2 regions of the Novosphingobium sp. TCA1 genome follow, and region 2 is predicted to be linked to the other one. Evidence: riboswitches for the same ligand, from Rfam matches in the RefSeq annotation. Region 2 holds a riboswitch; the other holds the start of a gene.
The links. Region 2 has a riboswitch for thiamine pyrophosphate ahead of NTCA1_RS13170 (TonB-dependent receptor). Riboswitches for the same ligand answer to the same signal wherever they lie in the genome.
Positions count from the first base shown of each region.

Region 1: it holds a riboswitch for thiamine pyrophosphate, as region 2 does, so the genes downstream of both, thiC (phosphomethylpyrimidine synthase ThiC) here and NTCA1_RS13170 (TonB-dependent receptor) in region 2, are expected to answer to the same signal.

Region 1 is NZ_BLJH01000011.1:156,163-163,338, reverse strand. Features, by position in the region: gene NTCA1_RS14470 (hypothetical protein) at 1-184, opposite strand, end outside; gene thiC (phosphomethylpyrimidine synthase ThiC) at 391-2,274, opposite strand; TPP riboswitch at 2,325-2,471, opposite strand; gene NTCA1_RS14460 (SOS response-associated peptidase family protein) at 2,517-3,146, shown strand; gene NTCA1_RS14455 (Gfo/Idh/MocA family protein) at 3,210-4,298, opposite strand; gene NTCA1_RS14450 (aldo/keto reductase family oxidoreductase) at 4,329-5,249, shown strand; gene NTCA1_RS14445 (LLM class flavin-dependent oxidoreductase) at 5,246-6,313, shown strand; gene NTCA1_RS14440 (MFS transporter) at 6,594-7,176, shown strand, end outside.
Region 2 is NZ_BLJH01000010.1:12,354-19,529, reverse strand. Features, by position in the region: gene NTCA1_RS13190 (aldo/keto reductase) at 1-830, opposite strand, end outside; gene NTCA1_RS13185 (LysR family transcriptional regulator) at 915-1,838, shown strand; gene NTCA1_RS13180 (hypothetical protein) at 1,996-2,727, shown strand; gene NTCA1_RS13175 (TonB-dependent siderophore receptor) at 2,934-5,111, shown strand; TPP riboswitch at 5,357-5,466, shown strand; gene NTCA1_RS13170 (TonB-dependent receptor) at 5,550-7,176, shown strand, end outside.

The sequences.
Region 1 (7,176 bases), on a different contig from region 2:
GCTTGATCGCCAGTTCGGCATTGGCCTGAAGCTTCTCGGTGACCATGAGCACGTTTTCGCGGTTGCTGCCCCTGCCGGTCATCATGTCCGTGGTGCGCATGCCCATGACCATCATGGATTCGGCCCAGAGCCAGTAGCTGTCATGGGCAAGCTTCATCCAGTCGCCATTGGCATTGCGGGACATTCAGGTTCTCCAGAGGGAGAGCCTGAATACCAGCGCAATCGATTCTCGCGAAGAGGATTTCCTGCCGAAAGAGAAAGTCGTCGTCCCGGGCTCGACCCGGGACCGCTGGCAGTTCTTGAGGCGGTTCGGCGCGGATAAGCGCCTTGCCGCAATGTAGGCCGTTCATGGCCAGCGGTCCCGGATCAAGTCCGGGACGACGACGTTTCTCAATCGTGCTCGCGCCCGCCCGAGCCCATGTAGAGTTCGCTGCCGGTTTCCCGGAACACCTTGCTCATCTCGGCCATGCCCGCCTCGGCCTCAAGGATGGCCAGCTTGCCGCCCTCCTCTGCGGCGATGAAGCCGGTCGAGGGCTGGTTCTGCTTCGCCGCGAAGTCCCGCACTTCCTGCGAAATCTTCATCGAACAGAACTTCGGCCCGCACATCGAGCAGAAATGCGCGGACTTGGCGCCCTCGGCCGGAAGCGTCTGGTCGTGGTACTGCTCGGCGGTGTCGGGATCGAGGCTGAGGTTGAACTGGTCGCGCCAGCGGAATTCAAAACGGGCGCGAGACAGCGCATCGTCGCGGACTTTGGCGGCGGGGTGGCCCTTTGCCAGATCGGCGGCATGGGCGGCCAGCTTGTAGGTGACGACGCCGACTTTCACATCGTCGCGGTCCGGCAGGCCGAGATGCTCCTTGGGCGTGACGTAGCAGAGCATCGCCGTGCCGTACCAGCCGATCATGGCCGCGCCGATGCCGCTGGTAATGTGGTCGTAGCCCGGCGCGATGTCGGTCACGAGCGGCCCGAGGGTGTAGAACGGCGCCTCGCCGCAAGCCTCAAGCTGCTTGTCCATGTTCTCCTTCACCTTGTGCATCGGCACATGGCCCGGCCCCTCGATCATCACCTGCACGTCCTGCGCCCAGGCGCGCTTGGTCAGTTCGCCAAGGGTGTAGAGTTCGGCGAACTGCGCCTCGTCATTGGCGTCCGCAATCGAGCCGGGGCGAAGGCCGTCGCCCAGCGAATAGGCGACGTCGTAGGCCTTCATGATCTCGGTGATCTCGTCGAAGCGTTCGTAGAGGAACGATTCGCGGTGATGGGCAAGACACCACTTGGCCATGATCGAGCCGCCCCGGCTGACGATGCCGGTCACGCGCTTGGCGGCGAGCGGCACGAACGGCAGGCGCACGCCGGCGTGGATGGTGAAGTAGTCCACGCCCTGCTCGGCCTGTTCGATCAGCGTGTCGCGGAAGACTTCCCAAGTCAGGTCCTCGGCAATCCCGCCGACCTTTTCCAGCGCCTGATAGATCGGCACGGTGCCGATCGGTACGGGGGAGTTGCGGATGATCCATTCGCGGGTGTCGTGGATGTTGCGGCCGGTGGAGAGGTCCATCACCGTGTCCGCGCCCCAGCGGATCGACCAGACCATCTTGTCGACCTCGCTCGCCACGTCCGAGGCGACGGCGGAGTTGCCGATATTGGCGTTGATCTTCACCAGGAAGTTGCGGCCGATCGCCATCGGCTCGCTTTCGGGGTGGTTGATGTTGGAGGGGATGATCGCCCGGCCGCGCGCCACTTCCTCGCGCACGAATTCGGGGGTGACGTAGTCCGGGATCGCCGCACCCCAGTCCTGCCCGTCGCGCGCATATTCCTTCAGCATTGCGCGGCCAAGGTTCTCACGCTCGGCGACGTATTCCATCTCCGGCGTGATGATGCCGCGCCGGGCGTAGTGCATCTGGCTGACGTTCATGCCCGGCTTCGCACGCAGCGGGCGCTTCACCACGTTGGGGAACGCCGGGACTCCGCCCGAGCGGTCCGGGCCGAGCTGGCCGTTGTCCTCCGGCTTCACCGCGCGGGCGTCGTATTCCTCCACGTCGCCGCGGGCGAGAATCCATGTCCGGCGCTTGGCGGCAAGACCGGCGGCAATATCGATGGTGACGTTCGGATCGGTGTAGGGACCGGAAGTGTCGTAGACACGAACCGGCGCCTCGCCCGAACCGGGCTCAAGGTGAATTTCCCGCATGGCAACGCCAAGCGGCCCGACATGAATCTTCTTCGACCCGCGAATGGGTCCGGTGGTAACGCCGATCTCCAGCTTGGAGTTGATGTCGGCCATAAGCGATTTTCCTTCGACTTATGGACGAAAGAAAGGTCGCGACAAGAATAGTCCTGTGGCCCGCCCTTCCCTCCGCCCGTGTTAACGGGTTCAGGTTCAACGGGTCGGGCAGCGTGACCTGCCCCTCTCAGCCATTTGTTTCCTTTCGGCTTTCGCAATAGCGAAAACCTTGGGCACAGGCTCCCCGGGGATGGCGGGACGATAGACGCGGCTTTCCCAGCCGTCTAGGTCCTCCAACAGACATGCCGATGATCTATCGCCTCGACGCAGCCGCCCGCGAAGTCGCCCGCACGTTCGGTGCCGAGGCGGGAGACGACCCCTGGCCCGGCGGCCCGGTTTCGGCGGGCGGCTTTGCGCCCGTCATCACCATGGGGCGCGAGTTCGTGGCGGGTCCGCGCCCGGAAAAACGCCTGCCGCGCCGGATGATCCCGCGCCTCTGGGGCGTACCACCGCCGCCGCAGGGCTGGGATGAAAGGCGCCACGGCATCCTCACCGTGCGCAATCTGGAAAGCCCGTTCTGGATCGGCAACTTGCGCAACAGCGAGTTCCGCTGCCTCGTGCCCGCCAGTGCCTTCATGGAATGGGGCAAGGTCGATCCGCGCGACGGCAAGCGCCGCCAGTGCTGGTTCGGCGCCGCCGACCAGCCGATCTTTGCGATGGCGGGGGTGTGGAAGGACAGCGAAGTGCCCAGCTTCGCCCTGCTCACTTGCGAGGCCAACGCCGCCCTGCGCAGCGAGGGGCGCGACACGATGCCGGTGATCCTTCCCCCCGAAACCCAGGATATCTGGCTGCGCGGCGACTGGAAGCGCGCGGCAGAGCTGGTCGCGCCTTATTCGTCGTCCCTGATGAAGGTGCGGGTTGCCGGTGCCTGAACCCGCCCGAGCCTTGTCGCCCCGAACGGAACCGGGGCGACATCAATCCAAGGTTTCAGGCCTTCAGCCCAGCAGCTCGGCCATTTCCACCACGCGCTTCTCGCGCGCGCTCAGTTCCGCCGCAGCGCCGATGGCCACTGCCATCAGTCCGTCGCGCGCCGTCACCTGAACCTCGCCCTCGCCGCGAACGGCGCGGGCAAAGGCCTCATGCTGATAGAACGTCGCGCCGTGGTGCGATCCGGCGTCCATCGCCGCTTCGTCCACCGCCACATGCCAGCGCTCCACCGACTTCGGCCCCGGCCAGCCCACACGCGGCGACCAGACGAGATCGCCCGGTGGGATCAGCACGTCGAGGCGGCCCTTGTCGCCGGTCGCGCTCATCTCTTCCTGGTGCTCGGCCCCTTCCGCGAACATGCAGAGGTCCAACAGCGCGCGGCTGCCGTCCGCGAAATCGACGGTGGTGAAGCTGTTGTCGATGATGTCGGGCTGGCGGCCGTCATATCGCTCATCCAGATGGTTCACGTCCATCGCGCCCGAGCAATAGACCCGCACCGGCTCCGAGCGGGTGATCAGGCGCATGAGGTCGAAGAAGTGACAGCACTTCTCCACCATGGTGCCGCCGGTATTGACCGAGAAACGGTTCCAGTCGCGCACTTTCACCAGGAACGGGAAGCGGTGCTCGCGGATCGAGAGCATGTGCAGGCGGCCGACCTTGCCGCCGTGGATCTCGTCGATGAAGGCCTTGGCTGGCGGCATGAAGCGGTATTCCATGCCGGTCCAGAACGGGGCCTTGCAGGCCTCCGCGCGCTCGACGACCCAGCGGGCATCCTCCATCGTCGTGCAGAGCGGCTTTTCGCAGAGGATCGCCACGTCGCTGTCCAGCAGCGGCTCCAGCACGTCGCGGTGCGTGAAATTCGGTGAGACGACCACCACGGCATCGAGCCCGGCATTGGCGATCATGCTGGCGCTGTCGGCATATTCGGCCACGCCCTCGGCCTTTTCGCCCAGGGCGTCCTTGGCCCAGCCGAGCGAGGTCGGCTCGGGATCGGCGATGGCGACCACTTCGGCGCCTTCGAGGATCTTGAGGTTGTGGATGTGCTCGACACCCATCATCCCGGTGCCGACAATTCCGTAACGCAGCGTCTCTACCATTTCACGACTCCATGTGTCATGTGGCGGTCCATGACCTCCCCAACGACGCTGCGCCTATCGGCCCAACCCGTCCCGCTCGGCAAGAGCGGAATTTCCGTTTTTCCGATTGCCTGGGGCATGTGGCGGCTCGCCCGACCCGACGGCAACGACGATATCGGCGCCATCGTCGCCCGCATCGAAGCGGCGCTTGAAGCGGGGATCACCCTGTTCGACACCGCCGACATCTACGGCTGCGACGCCGCGCTCGGCTTCGGCGGTGCGGAAGTGCTGCTGGGCAAGGCGCTCGCTGCCCGCCCGGACCTGCGCGACCGCATGACCATCGCCACCAAGGGCGGCATCGTGCTGGGCATTCCCTACGACTCCAGCCCGGACTACCTGAACAAGGCGCTCGCAGCCTCGCTCGAACGCCTTGGCCTGCCCTCGGTTGAACTCTACCAGATCCACCGCCGCGACTTCCTGGCCCACCCGCGCGACGTGGCCGAAACCCTCGCCGCCATGGTCGAGAGCGGCAAGGTCAAGGCGATCGGCGTCTCCAACTACAGCCCCGCCGAATTCGAAGCGCTCCAGGCCTACCTGCCCTTCCCCATCGTCTCCACCCAGCCGGAATTCTCGGCCGCGCGCTATGCGCCGCTCTATGACGGCACGCTGGACCAGGCGATGGCCCGCGACGTGGCGGTGCTAGCATGGTCGCCGCTGGGCGGCGGACGACTGGCTGCGGGCTCGGAAGACCCGGTAGCGAAGCTGGTAGCTGCACAGGGCGCGCGCTATGGCACCGATGCCGCCGCTGCGGCGCTGTCGTGGATCATGGCCCATCCCTCGCGCGCCATTCCCATCGTCGGCTCGCAAACCCCCGAGCGCATTCTCGCCTCGCGCGATGCCCTGAAGGTCGAATGGACGGCTTCGGAATGGTATGCCGTGCTCGAAGCCTCGATGGGAGCACGCCTGCCGTGACACGCGATCCTTGCGAGATCAGCTGGTTTTCGGCGCTCTGCGACGATGACTACGAGTTCCTCGGCCAGCCGGACCCGATGCTGCGCTCCAGCTGGGAGCATTGCCGCAACATCGTGACGACGGCTGAGGAAGGCGGCTTCGACAACGTGCTGCTACCCTCGGGCTATGCGCTCGGCATCGACACTACCGCCTTCGCCGCCGCCATCGCCACGCAGGTCCGCCGCATCAAGCTGCTGATGGCCGTGCGCATCGGCGAGATGTGGCCCGCCCAGCTCGCCCGCCAGATCGCCACCATCGATCAGATCCTCGGTGGTAGGCTGAACATAAACATCATCTCCAGCGAGATGCCCGGCGAAACCCTCGACGGCGGCGCCCGCTACGAGCGCACGACCGAGGCCATCGAGATCCTGCGCACCCTTCTCTCGGGCCAGTCGCTCGACCATCAGGGCCGCTTCTGGAACCTCAAGCTCGACGCCCCGCGCATGATCGCGCCGGGCTCGAAATGCCCGCCGCTCTATTTCGGCGGCCTCTCCGAGCCCGCCCGCGAAGTGGCCGCCAAGGGCTGCGACGTCTACCTCATGTGGCCCGACCGCATGGAAGCGGTGAAGGAAACCATCGCCGACATGCGCGCCCGCGCCGCCAAATACGGGCGCTCCTTGCGCTTCGGCTACCGCGTCCACGTGATCGTGCGCGAGACCGAAGCCGATGCGCGCCTCGCCGCCGACCGCCTGCTCTCGCGCCTCGACGCGGCAGAAGGCGCGGCGATCCGCGCGCGTTCGCTGGATTCGCAGTCGGTCGGCGTGCAAGCACAGGCCGCGCTGCGCGAAACCGCCAGCGACGACGGCTATGCCGAAGACAACCTCTGGACCGGCATCGGCCGCGCCCGCTCGGGCTGCGGCGCGGCGATCGTCGGCGACCCGGATCAGGTGCTGGCGAAGCTTCAGGCTTATCGTGAGGCCAGGATCGATGCCTTCATCCTCTCCGGCTACCCGCACGCCGCCGAGGCCGACCTGTTCGCGCGGCATGTGCTGCCGCGGATCGATCACGGGCCGCTGGCTTTTTAAGGACAAGGAGAAAGCAGGGGGTCAACACCCCCTGCACCCCCATTACCGTCTAGGTCAGGCGGGCCAACCGCGTCGTGCGCCCATAGCGGCGTCGGGAGACGTAATGGCTGCGCCGCAAGGAGCGCGGAACCGATAAGTAGCGCCTAAGGTCGACATTCCGAGGGTCTGGGGGATCATCCCCCAGGACTTTTCTCCCTAGAATTTCTTGTTCGCCCCTGCCCCCCGCCGTCGCTAGACGATCCGCGATGCAGAAATTCTCCCAGACCCGGTCGCGCCGCGCATGACCCTTTCCCCGCGCCGCCGCTGGCTGCTTTTCGCTCTCGCCCTGACGGCGGGCGTGCTCAATCTCGTCGATCGCCAGATCATCTCGGTGCTGAAGCCGACGATCGCCGCCGATCTCGGCTGGAGCGACGACGACTACGGCACCCTGGCCGCCTGGTTCCAGGCGGGCGCCGCCTTCGGCTTCCTTGCGGCGGGCTGGATCGTTGATCGGCTGGGCGCGAAGTGGGCCAACGCGGCGGGCGTGGCGGCATGGTCGCTGGCGGCGATGACGCATGGCTGGGCGCATACATTCAGCCAGTTCGTGCTCTGCCGCATCGGCTTGGGCGCCACGGAATCGATGGGCACGCCGGCGGGCGTGAAGACCATCGCGACGATCTTTCCGCCGAACTTGCGCTCGCTGGGCTTCGGGCTTTCGAACGCGATGAACAGCCTGGGCGCGATCCTGGCCCCGCTGGGGATCCCGCTGGTGGCGGCGGTCTGGGGCTGGCGCGCGGCTTTCGTGCTGGCAGGCGCGGTCGGGCTTGTTTGGGTCATGGCCTGGCTCGCCGCCTCGCGCGGGGTGGACTTCGGCGACCGCCAGC
Region 2 (7,176 bases):
AGCCAGTTGAGCGCGACTTGCGGCACGCTCCGCCCGGTTTCGGCGGCCACGATGTCGAGCGCATCGACCACGCGGTAGAGATGTTCGTCCTCCACGGGCGGCGCGAACTGGGCGGTGTCGTGCAGGCGGCTGCCAGCGGGGATGGGGCTGGAGCGGCGGATCCGGCCGGTCAGTCGGCCCCAGCCGAGCGGGCTCCAGACCAGTGCGCCCACGCCCTGATCGGCGGCCAGCGGCATGAGGTCCGCTTCATAGGCGCGGCCGATCAGCGAGTAGTAGACCTGATGCGCGGCCATGCGCGGCCAGCCGTGGCGGTCGGCGGCCGCCAGCGCCTTCATCAGCGCCCAGCCGGGATAGTTTGAAACGCCGACGTGGCGGACTTTGCCTGCGCGCACCAGCATGTCGAGCGTGACCAGCAACTCGTCCACGGGCGTAGCGGCATCGTAGGCATGAAGCTGGAGCAGGTCGATATGGTCCGTGCCGAGACGGTGCAGGGCATTCTCCACGGCCCTGATCAGGCGCGAGCGCGAAACGCCCCAATCGCCGGGGCCGTCTCCGGTGGGTAGGCCGGTCTTGGTCGAGACCAGCACCTCGCCGCGCCGCCCCTTGATGGCCGCGCCCAGCACTTCCTCGGAGGCGCCGTTCGAATAGACGTCGGCGGTGTCGAACAGGTTGACGCCCGCTTCCAGGCAGATGTCCACCAGCCGCCTCGCTTCGGCGACATCGCTGGTGCCCCAGGCGCCAAACAGCGGCCCGGTGCCGCCAAAAGTGCCGGTGCCGAAGCTGAGGGCAGGTACGCGCAGGCCCGAGGCGCCCAACTGGCGGTATTCCATCGTAAAACCTTTCCTCGGGGTCCTGACCCCGTGTTCCGAGATGCAAAAATGGACTGCCGGGCATCGGCGCGGTAGGCTGCATGAATGCGAAAGATTTTTGAATCCGATGCAAAGGCACCGCTCGGCGCGGACCGGGCCCGGGCGCTGGAGGTGTTCTCGACGGTGGCGGCGGAAGGCAGCTTTTCCGCCGCGGGGCGCTTGCTGGGCCTGACCCCTTCGGCAGTCAGCCGTACCGTGGACCGCATAGAGGCGCGCCTTGGCGTAAGGCTGCTGCTGCGGACTACCCGCGCGCTCTCCCTGACGGCCGAAGGGCAGGCCTATCTGGGCGCGGCGCGGCGGATCCTGGCCGATCTCGACGACGCGGAGCAGGCCATTGCCGATCGCGGCACCCCGCGCGGTCGGCTGCGCATCAGCGTGTCCCATGCCCATGGCCGCCTGACCGTCGTGCCGCTGCTCGGCGAGTTCGCCCGCCGCTATCCGCATATTCTGGTCGATATCGGCGTGACCGACCAACTGGTCGACGTCGCGGCGGGAGCAGCCGATGTGGCGATCCGCTTCGGGCCGCTGGCGGACAGCGCGCTGACGGCGCGCAAACTGGGCGAGAACCGCCGCGTGATCGTGGCCGCTCCGGCCTATCTTGCGCGGCACGGCACGCCGCAAGTGCCGGAAGACCTGCACGGTCACAATTGCCTGAACTTCAACTTCCGCCGGGCGGAGCCGGTCTGGCCCTTCCGGCGCGAGGGGCGCGACTATGCGCTCAGCGTGCGCGGCACTCTGGAGGCCAACAACGGCGAGACGCTAGGCCAGCTGGCGGCGGACGGGGTGGGGATCACCCGCGTCGGCCGGTTCAGCGTGGTGGACGAAATCGCGTCGGGACGGCTGGTTCCGATCCTGGAGGACTTCAATCCGGGCGACGTGGAACTGATCCACGCGGTCTTTGCAGGCGGCGCCAACATGCCCGCGCGGGTGCGGGTTTTCGTGGACTATCTGAGCGAACGGATGCGCTAGGCCGACCCGGCTTCAGCGATCCGGTCGAAACCCGGCGCGGCAATCGGGCGTTCAAGTGCCTGTACCCTTGTCGTTCGGGGTGAATGGCATCGGTTTTTTTGGCCTATTGCACCTTGCGCAATTCGCTATATCCGGCCGCAGACAGTTGAGGGCGAAGATGACAGACCATTGCCACCAGAGTGCTTCCGGTAAGATTGCGATCACGGTCGCGCCGCGTAGTATCGGGCGGGGCGCGGCGCCTTTACTGGCAGCCATACTCGTCACGGCCGCGCCCTTCGGCACGGCTGCGGCGCAGGCACAGGCGCAGGCACAGTCCCGGGTCTCGCCGGAGCAGTTTCCGATGCAATCTCCGGTCGGGCCTTCCCCATCGCCGCAGGCGCCCGCTGCCCATGGCGATCATGCGCCGGGGGCCATGCCGAGCCCGATGTCCTGTCCATCGGACCCGGTCGATCTGCCGCCCGAACTCGCGGCCTGGAATGCGCGCAAACCGCTGCTTGCTGCGCGTGATACGCGCTCGCTTTCGGGCGCGAAGCTTGACGTCGGCAAGGCCGTGGCAGGCGGTCTGCGGCCGACCGCAGAGCTGCGCTATCCCCAGCGCCCGGAAAAGCCCGGCAGTTCCTCCAGCTTCGGCGGGCTCTATACTTTCACCGTTGCCGAAGCGGGCAGCTACCGCGTCGCGCTTGGCGCGGCGGCCTGGGTGGATGTCGTGAAGGCAGGGGCGACGGTGGGCAAGGGCAGCGTCATGACGTCCACCGCGCATGGCCACGGCCCGGACTGCTCGGGCATTCGCAAGATGGTGGACTTCACGCTCAAGCCCGGCACTTATCTGCTCCAGATCTCGGGCAATGCGGTGGACCGCTTGCCGCTGCTGGTTACGCGCCTTCCCTGATGCATCGTCCGTAACGGGGGCTGTTAACCGGGCCTGAAGACGGGGAGGCTCCCCTTTGTTACAGAGCGTAAAAATATGTTGCGAATGCGAGGCGTTCGCATTAGCAAACGTTTGCGGATAGGACAGAACGGGCTCGCAACGCCAATCGGCACGCGCCTTCTTTCGGAAAGAGGAATGCCTCTTTTCCAGCAGGGGTCGATATTTCAGTGCTACGTTCGTCTCGTTCGCGCCGTGCGCGCGCTCGCGTTATTTCCGGTGGTCTTTCCGCGCGTGTTCCCTTTGCCGTCTCCACTGCCGCACTGGCCTTTGCCTTGGTCACGCCCGCATGGGCCGAGGACGCCACTGCCGATGCGGGAGCGGAAGCCGATGGCGGCGAGAACATCGTCGTCACGGCCCGCGCGCAGAAGCTCTACCGGGTGACGCAGACCGAGATCGGCAAGATCGCCGCCGACCCCCTCGACGTGCCGCAGTCCGTCCAGGTCATCAACAGCGAGATGATCGAGGACCAGGGCGCCCGCGATATCCGCGACCTCTATCGCAACGTGCCCGGCGTCAGCGCGGACAACTACGCGACCGTCACCTATCGCGGTTTCAGCCAGGACGTGACCTATTACGACGGCCTGCGCGGTGATCCGTTCCAGACCTTCTCGGTGCCGCAGCTTTTCACCATCGAACGGGTGGAATTCCTGAAAGGTCCGGCGGGCATGCTCTATGGCTCGGGCTCTCCGGGCGGCACGATCAACTACGTGACCAAGAAGCCGGGCGAGGTCTTCGGCGGCAATTTGCGGGTGATCGGGGGCGGGCGGAATCGCTACGGCGCCTCGGGCGACGTGACCGGTCCGCTTGACGCGAACGGTACGGTTACCGGGCGCGTGGGTCTGTTCTACGAGGATATGGACAGCTACCGCGACCATGCCAGCAGCCGCACATTCGTGGGCGATGCCGGGCTTGCCGTGAAGCTGGCGCCGGACACCAAGCTGACCGTGCAGGTCACCGACTACGACCAGAACCTGCCCGGCAATCGCCTGCGCGGCATTCCGATCGATGCCGACGGCAACTTCTACGCCAAGCGCAGCTGGAACCACAACGATCCCGACGACTACATCCGCTACAATGGACTGGTCACGCAGGCGCGGCTGGACAGCAGGCTGTCGGACGCGCTGTCGTTCAATGTCGCGGGACGCTGGTTCAAGTACGACGAGGAGCAGAAGTACCACGAGCCCGTCGCCTTGCGCGATACCGACGGGGACGGGGTCTACGATACCGTCACCCGCGAATACCGCGACCAGCACCGCAAGGTGAAAGGTCTCTCGTTCGGCGCCAATCTGGTCGGCAAGTTCGATACCGGCCCGATCAGCCACACCGTCCTGTTCGGCGGCGACTGGTACCGCGAGGATTCCAGCGCGACCAACTATGCCTCCCGCAACGTGCCCACGCGCTCGCTGATCGATCCCGACTATACGACCGACAGCCGCCCCGATCTTTCGGGCGTGACGCCCTCCTACAGCGACGCCCGCGCGCTGCGCCGGGGCGTCTATCTCCAGGAACAGATGGGACTGGGCGAGCATGTGATCCTGGTCGGCGGCGTGCGCCGGGACTGGTTCGACGACAACGACTACATCGCAAGCGAAACCGCCAGTTCCGCCGCCACCACCTTCCGCGCCGGGGCGATCTACAAGCCGCGTTCGGACGTATCGCTCTACGTCAGCTGGTCCGAGGCTTTCGAGCCGCAGAGCGTTGCCGACCAGTCTCCCCTTGCGGGCGGGCCTTTCGCGCCGGAAACGGGGCAGCAGGTCGAGGCGGGGGTGAAGACCGATCTCCTCGACGGGCGCATCCAGACCACGCTGGCCGCCTATCGCATCGTGCGCCGCAACGTGCTCCAGATCGACGACAGCCTCGAACCCGTGAACGGCATCGACCAGCTCGCCCCGCTGGGCGAAGTGACCAGCAAGGGCATCGAGGCCACGGTGACCGCCGATGTCACCAGGAACTGGCTGATTTCCGCGAACTATGCCTATAACGATACGACCATCACCGGATCGGTGGAGGGACAGGCGGTAGACCGCTCGGTGGGCGATCGCTTCCCCAACACGCCCCAGCACAAGGCGGGTTTCTGGACGCGCTATCAAGTCGCCGCGATCGACACGGCCTTCTCTTTCGGCGGCCAGTACGTTTCCTCGCAAATCGACCGCAGCGGAGACAGGCTGAAGCCCTTCACCGTGTTCGACGCGACCATCGCGCATGACTTCGGGATTTTCGACGCCAAGTTCCGCATCGAGAACATCTTCGACAAGTTCTATGCCGTCTCCGGCTTCACCGGCCCAAAGGGCGCCTATATCGGCAATGCGCGAAGCTGGTTCGTGGAACTGCGCCGCCGTTTCTGAGAGTTCGTTTGAAAAATGCCCTGAAGAGCATTTTTGTGCGGCACCGGCCCAGCTCGTCCCGAAGAACACGAAAAGGTCCGGGGGACCTTTTCGCTGAGGGTGTCGACCTCCCATCCAGGATACACTGAGTGAGAGGTCGGGTGGGGGAGCGGGCCGGTGCCGCCAAAATCCGCCCGCAGCGGATTTTCAAACAGTCTCCACCTTGAAATTGGCACTTCCCACAAGGCCTGCGACCGCCTAGATGCCGCTGATCCCCGGGGGGCCGCTCATGCGCGGCTGAGAGGTGGTCAGCAGACCACGACCCGCTGAACCTGATCCGGCTGACACCGGCGTAGGGAGGGTCGGCGATCGATGCTGTCCCTCCGATTGGAGCGGACCGATAGCATGACTGCCAATTACCTGTATTTTCGTTCGCGTCTGGCGAGCAGCGCGGCGCTGATGATCCCGGCTCTGCTACTGGCCTCTCCGGCTCTTGCGGAATCAGGGGAAGCGGCCGATGCGGAACGCCCCGCCGATATCGAGGTGATCGGCCATCCCGATCCCGAGGGCCTGCTGCCGGACCAGACCGCGCCGCAGGCGGTCAGCGCGATCTCGGCGGATTTCATCACCAAGCAGGCGCCGACGCTGAACGCGTTCCAGCTGGTCAATCTCCTGCCCGGCGCCAATGTCTCCACCAGCGATCCCTATGGCCTCTCCACCAGTTCCGGCCTGACCCTGCGCGGACTGGGGCAGGACCAGATCGGCGTCCTGATGGAAGGCGCGCCGCAGAACGACATCGGCTATTTCTACGCCTATCCCTCGCAGTTCGCCGATGCCGAGAACGTGCGGCAGATCGTGCTGGCGCAAGGCGCTGCCTCCATCGATGCCCCGGTGGTCGCGGCGGCGGGCGGCATGCTTTCGCTCTCGCTGGACGATCCCAAGGCGGAAATGGGCGGCCTGGTCAATCTGTCGCTCGGCTCCTACGACGAACGCCGTGCATTCGTGCGGTTCGACACCGGCGTGCTGGGGGGTAGCGGGATCAAGGCCTTCGTGTCCTATTCCAACAACCGCGCGGACAACTGGCGCGGCGCGGGCCACGACCAGCGCCAGCATGTCGATGCCAAGCTGCTGCGCGAATGGGGAGACGGCAACCGTGCCAGCATCGCCTTCTCCTACAACGATGCCAAGACATCGGCCTATCCCAGCCCGACCCTGGCCGATTGGAAGGCGGTTGGCCGCAATTTCAATCATGACAGCCGCTACAGCGAAGGGAACACCAACTACTGGCGGCTCTACCGCGCCCCGTTCCGCAATTTCTACGTGGCGGCGCCGGTCCACTTGAAGCTGAGCGAGCAGCTCACTTTCGACAGTTCGGCCTATCTCCAGCTGGGCCACGGCAATGCACCGTACGGCACCCAGCTGACCGAGACCGGCAATTACCTCGGCACCGAGGAACTGAGCCAGCCGATCGCCCTGCCCGGTGCGGTGGACGGCCTTGCAACGGTGATGGGCAACTGGACCGGCAAGCAGTTCCGCATCGGCGACGTCAGCAAGCTGACCTTCCAGACCGGCGCGCACACGATCACCGCCGGGCTCTGGTTCGACTATGGGACCGACCGCGTAACCCAGTCCTACACATCGATCGGCGCCGACGGCCATCCCTTCGACCAGTGGGGCTATCAGGACAAGGCCATCCGCACAGCCGATGGCAGGCTGCTGGCCTATGAGAACGCCCGCACCGAAACGGTGACCAAGGGCTTCTTCCTGGCCGACAGCGTCGCGCTGACTCCGCGCCTTACCGTCGACCTCGGCTTCAAGGGCGTGGACGTGCTGCGCAACGGGCGCAACTATCTGCCGGGGCCGCAGTCGGACGTGCGGTCGAACAGCTTCGCCGCCTTGCCCCGCGCGGCGCTGCACTACAAGCTGGACGACCGGCAGCAGCTCTTCGCCAATATCACCACCAACTTCCGCACGCCCAACGAGTTCGCGCTCTACAACAGCTATTACGGCGGCGAACTGGTCAGCGCCGGAAGCGGCAACCTGAAGAACGAGTATTCCGTCTCGGAAGAACTGGGCTATCGCTATA